DNA from 2 places in the Streptomyces sp. NPDC031670 genome. Region 2 is predicted to be linked to the other one. Evidence: riboswitches for the same ligand, from Rfam matches in the RefSeq annotation. Region 2 holds a riboswitch; the other holds the start of a gene.

Evidence for each region. A riboswitch is a leader RNA that binds a small molecule or an ion and turns the genes downstream of it on or off. The one in region 2 is predicted to bind glycine.
Region 1: another riboswitch for glycine. It lies ahead of gcvT (glycine cleavage system aminomethyltransferase GcvT); the one in region 2 lies ahead of gcvP (aminomethyl-transferring glycine dehydrogenase).

The regions. Positions count from the first base shown of each region.
Region 1 covers NZ_JBVILC010000005.1:205,561-212,810, reverse strand. Annotated here, with positions in the region: partial or broken gene ACZ5ID_RS12510 (GNAT family N-acetyltransferase) at 1-357, opposite strand, end outside; gene ACZ5ID_RS12505 (EF-hand domain-containing protein) at 477-689, shown strand; gene ACZ5ID_RS12500 (L-serine ammonia-lyase) at 741-2,111, opposite strand; gene glyA (serine hydroxymethyltransferase) at 2,273-3,535, opposite strand; gene gcvH (glycine cleavage system protein GcvH) at 3,561-3,938, opposite strand; gene gcvT (glycine cleavage system aminomethyltransferase GcvT) at 4,008-5,120, opposite strand; glycine riboswitch at 5,264-5,386, opposite strand; gene ACZ5ID_RS12480 (AAA family ATPase) at 5,514-6,191, shown strand; gene ACZ5ID_RS12475 (enhanced serine sensitivity protein SseB) at 6,301-7,068, shown strand; gene ACZ5ID_RS12470 (enhanced serine sensitivity protein SseB C-terminal domain-containing protein) at 7,207-7,250, shown strand, end outside.
Region 2 covers NZ_JBVILC010000001.1:866,270-873,519, forward strand. Annotated here, with positions in the region: gene ACZ5ID_RS03960 (glutamate-cysteine ligase family protein) at 1-98, opposite strand, end outside; gene ACZ5ID_RS03965 (hypothetical protein) at 589-1,176, shown strand; gene ACZ5ID_RS03970 (DUF5999 family protein) at 1,516-1,722, shown strand; gene gcvP (aminomethyl-transferring glycine dehydrogenase) at 1,868-4,753, opposite strand; glycine riboswitch at 4,814-4,948, opposite strand; glycine riboswitch at 4,949-5,046, opposite strand; gene ACZ5ID_RS03980 (PRC-barrel domain-containing protein) at 5,158-5,538, shown strand; gene ACZ5ID_RS03985 (DNA polymerase IV) at 5,451-7,007, opposite strand; partial or broken gene ACZ5ID_RS03990 (MerR family transcriptional regulator) at 7,077-7,250, opposite strand, start outside.

The sequences.
Region 1 (7,250 bases), on a different contig from region 2:
GCGCCACCCGGGGGTGGTCCGGGTCGTGCAGCTCGGTCAGCGCGAGCGGCGGCTCACCGGGCAGGGCGGGGGCGCAGGTGAGGAGGTCGACGCAGTTCATCCGGCGGCCGGTACGGGCCATCAGGGCGGCCAGGAAGCCCGGGTTCATCGAGGCGCCGAGCGGATGGCGTCGGTGGCCGCGAGCGTGTCCCGCACCCACTGCGGGTCCTCGTCCAGGAAGACCACCGAGTGCGCGGTGAACGCCAGCACGCCCGCGTCCCGCGGGTTCGGCTGGGGAACGACGGTCGTCGTCCCGTCGGCGGGCGGGAAGTGCCCGCGCGCGGCGGCGGCCAGTATGCCGCCCAGTTCCTGTCTCATGTCCCTGCCTTCTCCGCGGCCCCGTGACGATCCGGCGGCGGCCACCGCCGTACGGGGAGGGGCGGTGGGCCCGTTAGTCTGACCCCCGTCAAAAACGCACCAAGATAGGGGTGGACCCAGTGGCGGACATCGAAGAGGCCCGCAAGGCGTTCGCGCGGCTCGACGTCGACGGCGACGGCGAGGTGACGGCGACCGAGTACAAGCAGGTCATGGCCCAGCTGGGCGACTTCCACGTCACCGAGACCGTGGCCCAGGCCATCATCAGGGCCAAGGACGCCAACGGCGACGGCAAGCTGTCCTTCGAGGAGTTCTGGGCGTCCCTGGACAAGTGACCCCGAGCCCGCCGGCCGGCCCGTCTCCACACGGGCCGGCCGGCACAGCCGTCAGCACTCGATGATGTTGACGGCCAGACCGCCGCGCGCGGTCTCCTTGTACTTCACCGACATGTCGGCGCCCGTCTCCTTCATGGTCTTGATGACCTTGTCCAGGGAGACCTTGTGGCTGCCGTCGCCGCGCATCGCCATCTTCGCCGCCGTCACGGCCTTCACGGCCGCCATGCCGTTGCGCTCGATGCACGGGATCTGGACCAGGCCGCCGACCGGGTCGCAGGTCAGGCCCAGGTTGTGCTCCATGCCGATCTCCGCGGCGTTCTCCACCTGCTCGGGGGTGCCGCCGAGGACCTCGGCCAGGGCGCCCGCTGCCATCGAGCAGGCCGAGCCGACCTCGCCCTGGCAGCCGACCTCGGCGCCGGAGATCGAGGCGTTCTCCTTGAAGAGCATGCCGATCGCGCCCGCGGCCAGCAGGAAGCGGACCACGCCCTCGTCGTCCGCGCCGGGCACGAAGTTCATGTAGTAGTGCAGCACGGCCGGGATGATGCCCGCGGCGCCGTTGGTGGGGGCGGTGACGACCCGGCCGCCCGCCGCGTTCTCCTCGTTCACCGCCATCGCGTACAGCGTCGCCCACTCCATCGCGTGCGCGTCCGGGTTGCCCTCGGCGCGCAGCTGGCGGGCGGTGGTGGCGGCGCGGCGGCGGACCTTGAGGCCGCCCGGCAGGATGCCCTCGCGGGACATGCCGCGCGAGACGCACGCCTGCATCACACGCCAGATCTCCAGCAGCCCGGCGCGGATCTCGTCCTCGGTGCGCCAGGCCTTCTCGTTCTCCAGCATCATGGCGGAGATCGACAGACCCGTCTCGTTCGCGAGGCGCAGCAGCTCGTCGCCGGTGCGGAAGGGGTACTTCAGGACGGTGTCGTCGGGGACGATCGGGTTCTCGCCCGCGACGGCATCCTCGTCGACGACGAACCCGCCGCCGACCGAGTAGTACGTCTTATCCAGGAGCAGGGCGCCCTCGCCGTCGTGGGCGAAGACCGTCATGCCGTTGGCGTGGTACGGCAGCGCCTTGCGGCGGTGCAGGATCAGGTCCTCGTCGAAGTCGAAGGGGATCTCGTGGGCGCCGAGCAGGTTGATCCGCCCGCTGGACTTGATCCGCTCCACCTCGTCGTCGGCGCGCTCCACGTCGACCGTGCGCGGCGAGTTGCCCTCCAGGCCCAGCAGGACCGCCTTAGGGGTGCCGTGGCCGTGGCCGGTGGCGCCCAGCGAGCCGTAGAGCTCGGCCCGTATCGAGGCGGTGTGGGCCAGCAGGCCCTCGTTCTTCAGACGGCGCGCGAACATACGGGCCGCGCGCATCGGGCCGACCGTGTGGGAGCTGGACGGGCCGATGCCGATCGAGAACAGGTCGAAGACCGAGATGGCCACGGAAGGACTCCTTGGTGGGGTAGACGCCGTTGTCTGCCGGGTGGTGCAGAGCGAGCAGGTGGAACGGGCGGTGCAAGGGTTCGGGGCACCGCTCTCACTGTCCAGTGTGCGTCCAGTGTGCGCGGTGCCCCGAAGGTTCGTACGAACAAAAGGGTACGAAACTACTTCAGGCCGGGGTACAGGGGGTGCTTCGCGGCCAGGGCGGAGACCCGGGCGGCCAGCGCGTCCTTGTCGAAGTCCGGCTTGAGGGTCTCGGCGATGATGTCGGCCACCTCACGGAAGTCGTCCGCGCCGAAGCCGCGGGTCGCCAGCGCCGGCGTGCCGATCCGCAGGCCCGAGGTGACCATCGGGGGGCGCGGGTCGTTCGGGATGGCGTTGCGGTTGACCGTGATGCCGACCTCGTGGAGGCGGTCCTCGGCCTGCTGGCCGTCGAGCTCGGAGTTGCGCAGGTCCACCAGGACCAGGTGCACGTCCGTGCCGCCGGACAGGACCGAGACGCCGTGCGCGGTGACGTCGTCCTGGACCAGGCGCTCGGCCAGGATGCGGGCGCCGTCCAGGGTGCGCTGCTGGCGCTCCTTGAACTCCTCGGAGGCCGCGACCTTGAAGGACACCGCCTTGGCCGCGATCACGTGCTCCAGGGGGCCGCCCTGGAAGCCGGGGAAGACCGCGGAGTTCAGCTTCTTCGCGAAGTCCTTGTTCCGGGCCAGGATGATGCCGCCGCGCGGGCCGCCGAGCGTCTTGTGCGTGGTGGAGGTGACCACGTCCGCGAACGGCACCGGGTTCGGGTGCAGCCCGGCCGCGACCAGGCCGGCGAAGTGCGCCATGTCGACCCACAGGAGGGCCTCGACCTCGTCCGCGATACGGCGGAACTCGGCGAAGTCCAGCCGGCGCGGGTACGCCGACCAGCCCGCGATGATCACCTTGGGGCGGTGCTCCTTGGCCAGCCGCTCGACCTCGGCCATGTCGACAAGACCGGCCTCGTCGACGTGGTACGGGACCACGTTGAACTGCTTGCCGGAGAAGTTCAGGCGCATGCCGTGGGTGAGGTGGCCGCCGTGCGCCAGGTCCAGGCCGAGGATCGTGTCGCCGGGCTGGGCGATCGCGAAGAGGGCGGCCTGGTTGGCGGAGGCACCGGAGTGCGGCTGGACGTTGGCGTACTCCGCGCCGAACAGGTCCTTGACCCGGTCGATCGCGATCTGCTCGGTCACGTCCACGTGCTCGCAGCCGCCGTAGTAGCGGCGTCCGGGGTAGCCCTCGGCGTACTTGTTGGTGAGGACCGTGCCCTGGGCCTCCATGACCGCGACCGGAGCGAAGTTCTCCGAGGCGATCATTTCGAGGGTGGACTGCTGACGGTTCAGCTCGGCGTCGACGGCCGCGGCGACGTCCGGGTCGAGCTCGTGAAGAGGGGTGTTCAGAAGCGACATCGGAAGATCAGTCCTTACGCCGTGGTCAGCTGCCTGCGAACGCGGTGTACTCGTCGGCGGAGAGCAGGTCGCCCGGCTCCTCGGCGACGCGCACCTTGAACAGCCAGCCGCCCTCGAAGGGGGCGGTGTTGACCAGCGACGGGTCGTCGACGACGTCCTGGTTGGCCTCGGTGACCTCGCCCGTCACGGGGGAGTAGAGGTCGCTGACCGACTTGGTCGACTCCAGCTCACCGCAGGTCTCGCCCGCGGTCACCGTGTCACCGACCGCCGGGAGCTGGACGAACACCACGTCACCGAGCGCGTTGGCCGCGTGCTCCGTGATGCCGACCGTCGAGACGCCGCCCTCGGCGTCCGACAGCCACTCGTGCTCCTTGCTGTAGCGCAGCTGCTGGGGGTTGCTCATGACCAGAATTCTCCTGTACGAGGGGGAGTGGTGGTGAACGGAAAAGTCATGCGGTGCGTGTGCGAGGGGTCACTTCTGGCGCTTGTAGAACGGCAGCGCCACGACCTCGTACGGCTCATGCGTACCGCGAATGTCCACGCCGACGCCGGAGGTGCCCGGTGCGGCGTGCTCGGCGTCCACGTACGCCATGGCAATCGGCTTGCCCAGCGTGGGCGACGGGGCGCCCGAGGTGACCTCGCCGACGGTCTCGCCGCCGGCCACCACGGAGAAGCCGGCGCGCGGCACCCGGCGGCCCTCGGCCACCAGACCCACCAGCTTGCGCGGCGCCTTGGCGGCGGCGCGCTCGGCGGCGGCCTCCAGGGCCGCGCGCCCCACGAAGTCGCCCTCCTTCTCGAACTTCACGACCCGGCCGAGCCCCGCGTCGAACGGGGTCAGCGCGGTGGTCAGCTCGTGCCCGTACAGCGGCATGCCCGCCTCCAGGCGCAGCGTGTCGCGGCAGGACAGACCGCACGGCACCAGGCCCGCGTCCTCGCCCGCCTCGGTGAGCGCCTGCCACAGCTTCTCGGCGTCGGCCGGGGCCACGAAGAGCTCGAAGCCGTCCTCACCGGTGTAGCCCGTACGGGCGATCAGCGCCGGGACGCCGGCCACCGTGCCGGGCAGGCCCGCGTAGTACTTCAGGCCGTCCAGGTCGGCGTCGGTGAGCGACTGCAGGATGCCGGGGGACTTCGGGCCCTGGACGGCGAGCAGCGCGTAGTTGTCGCGGTCGTCGCGGACCTCGGCGTCGAAGCCGGCCGCGCGCTCGGTGACCGCGTCCAGGACGACCTGGGCGTTGCCCGCGTTGGCGACGACCATGTACTCGCTCTCGCCGAGGCGGTAGACGATCAGGTCGTCGACGATGCCGCCGTCCTCCTGGCAGATCATCGTGTAGCGGGCGCGGCCCACGCCGATGGTGCCGATGTTGCCGACGAGCGCGTAGTCCAGGGCCTTGACGGCCTCCGGGCCGGTGACGGTGATCTCACCCATGTGGGAGAGGTCGAAGAGACCGGCCCTGGTGCGGACGGCGTTGTGCTCGTCGCGCTCGCTGCCGTAGCGCAGCGGCATGTCCCAGCCGGCGAAGTCGGTCATGGTCGCGCCCAGCGAACGGTGCGTCGCGTCAAGGGCGGTGAGACGGGGGTTGCTCATGAGGGTGTGGCTCCCAGGGCATGACGGCGAGGACGATCCTCCCCATCTGTCATCGGAACCTGAGAGGTTCGCCGGGAGACCCGGCTTGCACCTTGGGTGGGGCCGCGCCGTCCGGGGACGCGCGGCCCGCTTTTCAGATCTGCCTCATCCACGCGGTACGGGGCCTGAGAGATTCAAGGGAGGGACTTGCTCCTTCGGCGCCCCGCGATCCACCAGGCCTTCCGGGGCCTTGGGGGAACTGCCGGGGACTCTCCCGCGTGGATTCAAGCGGCCGGTATGCAGTTGGCGGGCACATCATTGCACGGCTCCGCGGAACGGCATATCGCTCAGGCCTCATTACCATCTCTTTACGCACATTGGGGAAGGGTCGCACGACCCGGCAGGGGAGGACCGATGACGGTGCACAGGCACACGGCGGCGAAGGCCGGCCCGGCGGTGCCCGCGCAGCGCGCCACGGCGCCCGGCGCCACGGCGCCCGGTGCGGCGCCCGTGGTGCGGGACCTGCGCGGGCGCGCCGGACGCACCCCGCGCACGCTTCGGTTCGCCGCGGGGGACGTGGTGGTGGTCTCCGGGCTGCCGGGCAGCGGCAAGACCACCCTGCTGCGCCAGGCCGCGCCCGGCCTCGGCATCGACTCGCAGGACACCCGCAGGGCCTGGGAGGCCCGGCTGCCCGGGGTGCCGTACGCGCTGTACCGCCCGGTGGCCCGCGTCGCCCACTTCCTGCGGACGCACCGGGCGCTGCGCGCGGGAGAGGGCCTGGTCGTGCACGACTGCGGCACCCACGCCTGGGTGCGCTGGTCACTGGCGCGCCGGGCGGCCCGGGGCGGGCGCCGCCTCCATCTGGTGCTGCTCGACGTCCCCCCGGAGGTGGCGCTGGCGGGGCAGGCGGCCCGCGGGCGCAAGGTGTCCGCGTACGCCTTCGCCCGGCACTCCCGGGCGGTGCCGCGCCTGATAGCGGCGGTCGCGGCGGGCCACCTCCCCAGGGGCGTGGCGTCGGCGGTGCTGCTGGACAGGGACGCGGCCGGGGCGGTGGACCGGATCGCTTTCGGGGAGCCGCCCGGCCGGGACTAGAGTTTCGGCGCGGGGACCGCGCGACCGGCGCCGTACGGCCCGCACGGCACCCGCGAACACCCGCTGACCCCACTGACACCCGCAGTCACGCGAAGACGAAGGACGGCATATGAACTTCCCGCACCCGCTCCCGCAGGGCGGCGGCGGCTGGCCGGGCAACGAGCTGGAGGAGGCTCTGGCGGCGGCCCTGGGCAACCCGACGGCGGGCCCGCGCCTGATAGAGGTCATGGGCCGCAACCCCGTCTGGGTGCCGCTGCCCAACGGCGGCGGCCAGGACAGCCGGGATCTCGATCTGCCCACCATGGAGATCGACGGCGCGCCGTACGTCCCGGTTTACAGCTCCGAGCAGCAGTTCCTCCAGTGCGTGGGCCCGCACATGTCGTTCGCTATCGCGCCGGCCGTCGAATTCGCCCGGGGGCTGCCGCCGCAGCTGGGCATCGCGCTGAACCCGGAGGGCGCGGTCGGTGTGCCGCTGCCGCCGCCCGCCGTGGCCGAGCTCTGCCGTACCGGGCGCACCGCCCTGGACGGCCCCGCCTCCGGCGCCCGGGTACGGCTCTTCGAGCCCGACTGGCAGGAGGACCCGGTGGACTTCCTGACCGCCGCCTCCGCCGAGTTCGAGGCCATCGGCGTGGTGCGCACCGCCCGCCGCGCGCTCGCCTCCATCGAGGGGGACGAGCCGACCCTCTTCATCGGCGTGGAGTTCGCCACCTGGGACGGAGCCGGGCGCAACGCCCCCATGGAGGCGCTCGGCCGGGCGCTGGGCCGGGTCCCGGTCGGCTGGCCGGTGAACCTGGTGCTGCTCGACGTCGCCCAGGACCCGGTGGGGGACTGGATGCGGGAACGGGTGCGCCCCTTCTACACCCGGCCCACGCCCTAGCACCCCGGCACCGGTCCGCCCGCGCGCGGGCCGCTCCGCGGTCCTCCCGCATAAGCTGGTTCCATAATCCGTAGACCCCCCACGGCCGCCCGCCTGTGCGCCGGCGGCGCGGGGGAACGAAGAGGGGCGGGACCCAGGGTGAGTGCGTCAGGCACCGCGGCGGCCGGGCAGGTCGAGCACAT
Region 2 (7,250 bases):
AGGAGCCGCCCCAGCCCCTCCAGGCACTGCTGGAGCTTCTGCCGGTACGCGTGCCGATCGGACAGGTCGAACTCGCCCGCCACGACCTTCTCACCCATCGAAGGGTCCCTCCTCGAATGGGCAGCCGGTCCGTCCGGCCGCGTGCGTCACGGTCGATAATGCCCCGGCTGGCTGATCTGTAACGCCCCCTGGGCGGGGTCGGGGTAGTAAGCTGGTACGAACCGGCCTCGGGCACATGCATTCGGCATACACCAACATCCGGATAGCGGTCCTGCGGAAATCGTGAAAAACACCGACGGGTTTCGGCCGACCGCCCTGGGCAGACCTTTCCTGGCCAGTGGTGTACCCGGTTCGCCGAACCGGGATGAATGCCGCATCATCAGGACCTGAATCCGACTTGCCCGTAATACCGCCGACCGCTAGCCGAAACACCCCCTGAACACGTGTCGTATAAACTTTGCGAACGAGGCAGAGAGTTGGCGTCCCGGCCCCTGTCACCCGGCCCCCCTCTGACCCCGCGTCACCGCAGACAGCGCTGTCCGCAACGCCCACGCATCACCGTGTCTCCGAAGTGAGAGGCGACCCACCATGCCGCTGCATGTTCCCCCGGCTCCCGCGCCCGCCCTGCGCAGCGTCCTCGCGGCACTCGGTTCCCCCACCGCCGTCCGCGCGGCACGCACCCCCGCCCTGCGCTCCGCGCAGGGCCCGCTGACCCCCGAACTCCCGCTGCCCGTCCATGTGCTGGACCGCATCACGCCGAGCGCGCGCGCCCCGCACAGCCGCCTGGCCGGCTGGCGCTTCCTCATCAGCGAGGCGGGGACCGCGGTCGCCGCCGCGGACACCATGCTCACCCCCGACGGCTGGGCCTTCTCGCACTTCTTCGAAGGGCCCTATCTCGCCTCCACCCAGCGCGCCCTGCGCCAGGCGGAAGCGCTGACCATGGACGTCGAGGCGCGGCTGCTCTCGGTGCCCGAGCTGTACATGCTCACCCTGTGGCTGCGGCGCGACCTCACGGCCGACCCCGCCTCGGGCGAGCTGGACCCGGCGGATCTGCTGGTGCCGCTGGCGCCCGCGCCGCCCGGTATCTGCGCCCACCGGCCGCACCGCGTCTCCGAACTCCTGCCGGTGATGACCCTGCGCCTCGCCCCGGCGCCCCTGCTGAGCCAGCCGGTCTGACACCACGGTCGCCTGTCGCCCGGCGGAACCACCCACAGCGCCCCGGAGCCCCTGCGGCCCCGGGGCGCTGTCGTGTACGCCCGCGCACGCCTCCTCCGTACGGGCTAGTCCGTAACGGCCACTACGAACCACCCGAAGAGGCAGGGCAGTTGAGTTGAACCGGCCGCACGAGTGATGCGTCAATATGCGGTAGGAAGTGGTGCCGCGAAATCCCTGCGGATTGACGTCCGTGGGGCAACACTGGGAGCGCACCGACCGACTGAGCAACGGGGGGCGGCCATGAACACCGCATCGAGCCGCAGGACATTCACTACTACGACGCAGCGAGAGAACGCATCCATGTGCCAGCACCAGCCAGCCTGCCCGACAGCCGACTCCGCCGACCGGGAGGCCGCGCAGCTCGTGGCGCACCACCCGGAGCAGGGCTGGAGCCTGCTGTGCAACGGCGTCCTGATCTTCGAGGACACCGGTGAGCTGCTGCCGGACGGGCGGATCATCGCCCCGCACCGGGCGCTGACCGCCGGGCAGGTGGCGAAGGCCGCCTAGCGCGGCCTCACGGGTACGGACGCCGCGCGGCACGGCACGGGGCCGCACCGCTCGGCACAGAAGAACAGCACCGCACAAGAAGGGGCCGGCCCGGGGAAGCTCCCCGCACCGGCCCCGACGTAGGTCAGCCGTAGACGGCTCTACCTCAGTGGTCGTACTCGTCCAGCGGCGGGCAGGAGCAGACCAGGTTGCGGTCGCCGAAGGCACCGTCGATGCGGCGCACCGGCGGCCAGTACTTGTCGGCCTTCGAGACGCCGGCCGGGAAGACCGCCTCCTCGCGGCTGTACGCGTGGTTCCACTCGCCGCCGAGCGCCGCCGCCGTGTGCGGGGCGTTCGCCAGCGGGTTGTCGTCGGCGGGCCACTCGCCCGAGGCGACCTTCTCGATCTCGGCGCGGATCGCGATCATCGTCTCGCAGAACCGGTCGAGTTCGATCAGGTCCTCGGACTCGGTCGGCTCGATCATCAGCGTGCCGGCCACCGGGAACGACATCGTCGGCGCGTGGAAGCCGTAGTCGATCAGACGCTTGGCGATGTCGTCGACGCTGACACCGGTCGCCTTCGACAGTGGACGCAGGTCCACGATGCACTCGTGCGCCACCAGGCCGTTGGGGCCGGTGTAGAGCACCGGGTAGTGCGGCTCCAGGCGCTTGGCGATGTAGTTGGCCGCGAGCACCGCGACCTGGGTGGCGCGCTTGAGGCCCTCGCCGCCCATCAGCCGGACGTACGCCCACGAGATCGGCAGGATGCCGGCCGATCCCCACGGGGCGGCCGAGATCGGGCCGACACCCGTCTCGGGGCCGGCGGTCGGCTGGAGCGGGTGGTTGGGCAGGTACGGCGCGAGGTGCGCGCGCACACCGACCGGGCCGACGCCGGGGCCGCCGCCGCCGTGCGGGATGCAGAACGTCTTGTGCAGGTTCAGGTGCGAGACGTCGCCGCCGAACTTGCCCGGCTTCGCCAGGCCCACCAGCGCGTTGAGGTTGGCACCGTCCACGTAGACCTGGCCGCCCGCGTCGTGCACCTCGCCGCAGATGTCCGCGACGTGCTCCTCGAACACCCCGTGCGTGGACGGGTAGGTGATCATCAGCACCGACAGCTCGTCGCGGTACTGCTCGATCTTGGCGCGCAGATCCGCGATGTCGACCTCGCCGTCGTCGGCGGTCTTCACCACGACGACCTTCATCCCGGCCATCACGGCGCTGGCCGCGTTGGTGCCGTGGGCGGAGGACGGGATCAGGCAGACCGTGCGCTGCTCGTCGCCGTTGGCGCGGTGGTAGGCGCGGACCGCGAGCAGACCCGCGAGCTCGCCCTGCGAACCGGCGTTGGGCTGGATGGACACCGCGTCGTACCCGGTGACCTCGGCGAGCCGCTCCTCCAGCTCGTGGATGAGCGTGAGATAGCCCGCGGCCTGCTCGACCGGCGCGAAGGGGTGGATCTGCCCGAACTCGGGCCAGGTGACCGGCTCCATCTCGGTGGTCGCGTTCAGCTTCATGGTGCAGGAGCCGAGCGGGATCATGCCGCGGTCCAGCGCGTAGTCCCGGTCGGCGAGCTTGCGCAGATAGCGCAGCATCGCGGTCTCGGAGCGGTGCTGGTGGAAGACCGGGTGGGTGAGGAACTCGTCGGTGCGCAGCAGCGCGGCCGGGAGCGTGTCGGCGGCCGAGGCGTCCAGCGCCTCGATGTCGCCCTCGGCGCCGAAGGCGGCCCAGACGGCGGCGACCCGGTCGCGGTCGGTGGTCTCGTCGCAGGCGATCGAGACGGTGTCGGCGTCGACCAGGTGCAGGTTGACCCCGCCGTCCCGGGCGGCGGCCACGGCCTCGGCGGCCTTGCCGGGGACCCGGACGGTCAGCGTGTCGAAGTACGAGCCGTGCACGACCTCCACACCGGCGGCGCGCAGGCCCTCGGCGAGGATCACCGCGTACCGGTGGGTGCGCCGGGCGATCTGCCGCAGGCCGTCCGGGCCGTGGTAGACCGCGTACATACCCGCCATGACGGCGAGCAGGACCTGCGCGGTGCAGATGTTGCTGGTGGCCTTCTCGCGGCGGATGTGCTGCTCGCGGGTCTGGAGCGCCAGCCGGTACGCCTTGTTGCCGTCCGCGTCGACGGAGACGCCGACCAGGCGGCCGGGCAGGCTGCGGGCGAACTTCTCCTGGACCGCCATGTAGCCGGCGTGCGGGCCGCCGAAGCCCATGGGGACGCCGAAGCGCTGGGTGGTGCCGACGGCGATGTCCGCGCCCAGCTCACCGGGCGAGGTCAGCAGGGTCAGGGCGAGCAGGTCGGCGGCGACCGTGACGATCGCGCCGAGCTCGTGGGCCTCGTCGATGAGGGGCTTGAGGTCGCGGACCTCGCCGGAGGCGCCCGGGTACTGGAGCAGCACGCCGAAGACACCGCGCTCGGCCACCTCGGCCGGGATACCGCGGCTCAGGTCGGCGACGACGACCTCGACGCCCGTCGGCTCGGCGCGCGTCTCTATGACGGCCACGGTCTGCGGCAGGGTGTCGGCGTCGACGAGGAAGACCCCGCCCTTGACCTTGCCGACCCGGCGGGAGAGCGCGAGCGCCTCGGCGGCGGCGGTGCCCTCGTCGAGCAGCGAGGCGCCCGAGGTGGGCAGCCCGGTGAGGTCGGCGACGACGGTCTGGAAGTTGAGCAGCGCCTCCAGTCGGCCCTGCGAGATCTCCGGCTGGTACGGCGTGTACGCCGTGTACCAGGCCGGGTTCTCCATGACGTTGCGCAGGATCACCGGCGGGGTGAACGTGCCGTAGTAGCCCAGGCCGATCATCGGGGCCAGGACCTGGTTGCGGTCCGCGAGGGAGCGCAGCTCGGCCAGGACCTCGGCCTCGGTGCGGGCGCCGGGCAGACCCAGCGCCTCGGCGCTCTTGATCACGTCCGGCACCGCCGCGGCGGTCAGCTCGTCGAGCGAGCCGTAGCCGACCTGCGCGAGCATCTTCGCCTGGGCCTCGGCGTCGGGCCCGATGTGACGCTGCTCGAAGGGGATGCCACGCTCAAGCTCGGTGAGCGGCATGCGGTTGGCGGTCATTACGGAGGCCTCCTGGTCTGCACGACCTGCGAGGGGCACCACGGCGCGGGTGCCCGGACGGCCTCCCCCTCTGTCATCTCAACCTGAGAGCTTCACCGGGGCGCGTGGGGGCGTCCCGGCTTTCACCGTCGGTGAGGAAGGGGTGCGCGCATGGGCCTTCGCCCGCACGTCCCCCGTCCTGCTTTCCAGAGTGACCTCGTCCGCGCGGTACGTGGGCCTGAGAGATTCCGGGGAGGATTTGCTCCTTCGGCGCCTCCGGACATCTTTCCGAAGGACTCTCCCGCACGGGGTCAGCAGCCATCGCCAGCGTACCAGCGCGGCCCGGCCCTGATCCTTCGAGTGGCCGAGGGCCGCGTTGTGCACTTTCGTAGTGTTACGAGCAGTTGCGACCTGTTGGAGGGACCGTGCAGACCGATATCGATCCGCGCAGCCTGATCGGCCGCAAGGCGTTCGACCGCAACGGCAACAAGATCGGCACGGTGGACGAGGTCTACCTCGACGACGCCACCGGAGTGCCCGAGTGGGCCGCCGTACGCACCGGCCTGTTCAGCCGGGACGCCTTCGTCCCCCTGGAGCCCAGCGCCCTCGTCGACGAGGCGCTGCACATCCCCTACGACCGGGCGCTGATCAAGGACGCTCCCGACTTCGGCGTCGGCCGCCACCTCTCCCCCGAACAGGAGCTCCAGCTCTACCACCACTACGGTCTGGACATCGCCGCCCCCGATCCGCTGCCCGGCACCGACCGGGACTTCGGACGCCTGGCGGGCGAGGAGGACGAGACCTGACCCTCCGCGCCACCCGGCTCCTCCGGTCCGCCGTCACCCGTCCGCTCCAGCGCGGCCCCGTCACCCGTCTGCTCCAGCGCGGCCCCGCCCGTCTCCTCGTCGACAGCCGCCACCAGCGGCAACGGCTCGGACGGCGCCAGGTCGGGGTCGTCCACCCGGAACGTGCGCACCCGGCCCGGCACGAGGGAGGTCGGCGTCTCGAACCGGACGGTCACCCGGCCCACCCCGCTGCCCTGCACCCAGCCGGGGCCGAACTCACGGTGGTGCACATCGTGCCCGGCCTGCCAGCGCCGCTCGGCCGGGTCGACCGCCTCCGGCTGCTCGGGGGCCGGCGTCTGCGCACCGGTCTCGACGGGCGCCCGCTCGACGGCGTCCGGCTCGCCGGCCGCCCGCTCGCCCGCCGCCTGGGCGAAGAGGTCCTCCTGGGTGAAGTCGGCGAGACCGCTGACCCCGACCCCCAGCAGGCGCACGCCGCCGGTGGTGTCCACGGAGTCGAGCAGCCGGCCGGCCGCCTCGCGCACCACCGCGGGATCGTCCGTGGGCCCGCGGAGCGTCTCCGACCGGGTCAGCGTGGAGAAGTCGTACCTCCGGACCTTCAGGACGATCGTGCGCCCGGAGTGCCCGGAGGCCCGCAGGCGCTGCACACAGCGGTCGGCGAGCCGTCCCACCTCGGTCATCACCCGCACCCGGTCGTGCAGGTCCACGTCGAAGGTGTCCTCGACCGACACCGACTTGGTGTCCCGCTCGGCCACCACCGGCCGGTCGTCGAGGCCGAGCGCCATCCGGTGCAGCGACGCCCCGTGCGCCTTGCCCAGCAGCCGTACGAGCTCGTCCTCGCCCGCCTCGGCCAGGTCCGCGACCGTGGTCATCCCCGCCCGGCGCAGATGCTCGCCCGTGGCGGGCCCCACGCCCGGCAGCGTCCTGACCGGCATGGGGGCGAGCATCTCCCGCTCGGTGCCGGGCTCGATGAGCACCAGCCCGTCCGGCTTGGCCTCCTCCGAGGCGATCTTCGCGAGCATCTTGGACCCGGCCAGCCCCACCGACCCGGTCAGCCCCGTCACCGCCCGGATGTCCGCACGCAGCCGCTGACCGGCCTCACGGGCCGACTGAGCGTCCCACGCGACTCCCCCGGCCTCCAGGTCCACAAACGCCTCGTCGAGGCTCAGCGGCTCCACCAGGGGCGACAGCCGCCCCAGCAACTCCATCACCTGCTCGCTGATCGAGCGGTAGAACGTGAAGCGCGGGACGAGATAGGCGCCGTTGGGACACAGCCGTCTCGCCTGCGCCATCGGCATCGCCGAGCGCGCGCCGAAGCGCCGCGCCTCGTACGAGGCGGTGGCCACCACACCGCGCGGTCCGAGACCGCCCACGATCACGGGTTTTCCGCGCAGGCTGGGCTTCGACGCCTGCTCTGCGGCGGCGAAGAAGGCATCCATGTCCAGATGCAGGATGGTCGGCGCGGCTCTCACACCACCGATGCTGCCTCACACCACTGACAATCGGCCCTCCAGGGCGTGCTGCGACAGTCCCGCTGCCCCTCAGACCGCCCGGTTGCGGCGCCGGGCGAGCTCGTCGGCGGGGTTGTGCCCCACCAGCGTCTCGCCGGTGTCGATCCGCTCGCCGTGGAGCTGCGAGAGCGCGGTCTCCACATCGCGCCACACCACGCCGACGGCGATCCCGAAGATCCCCTGGCCGCCCTGGAGCAGGCTGAC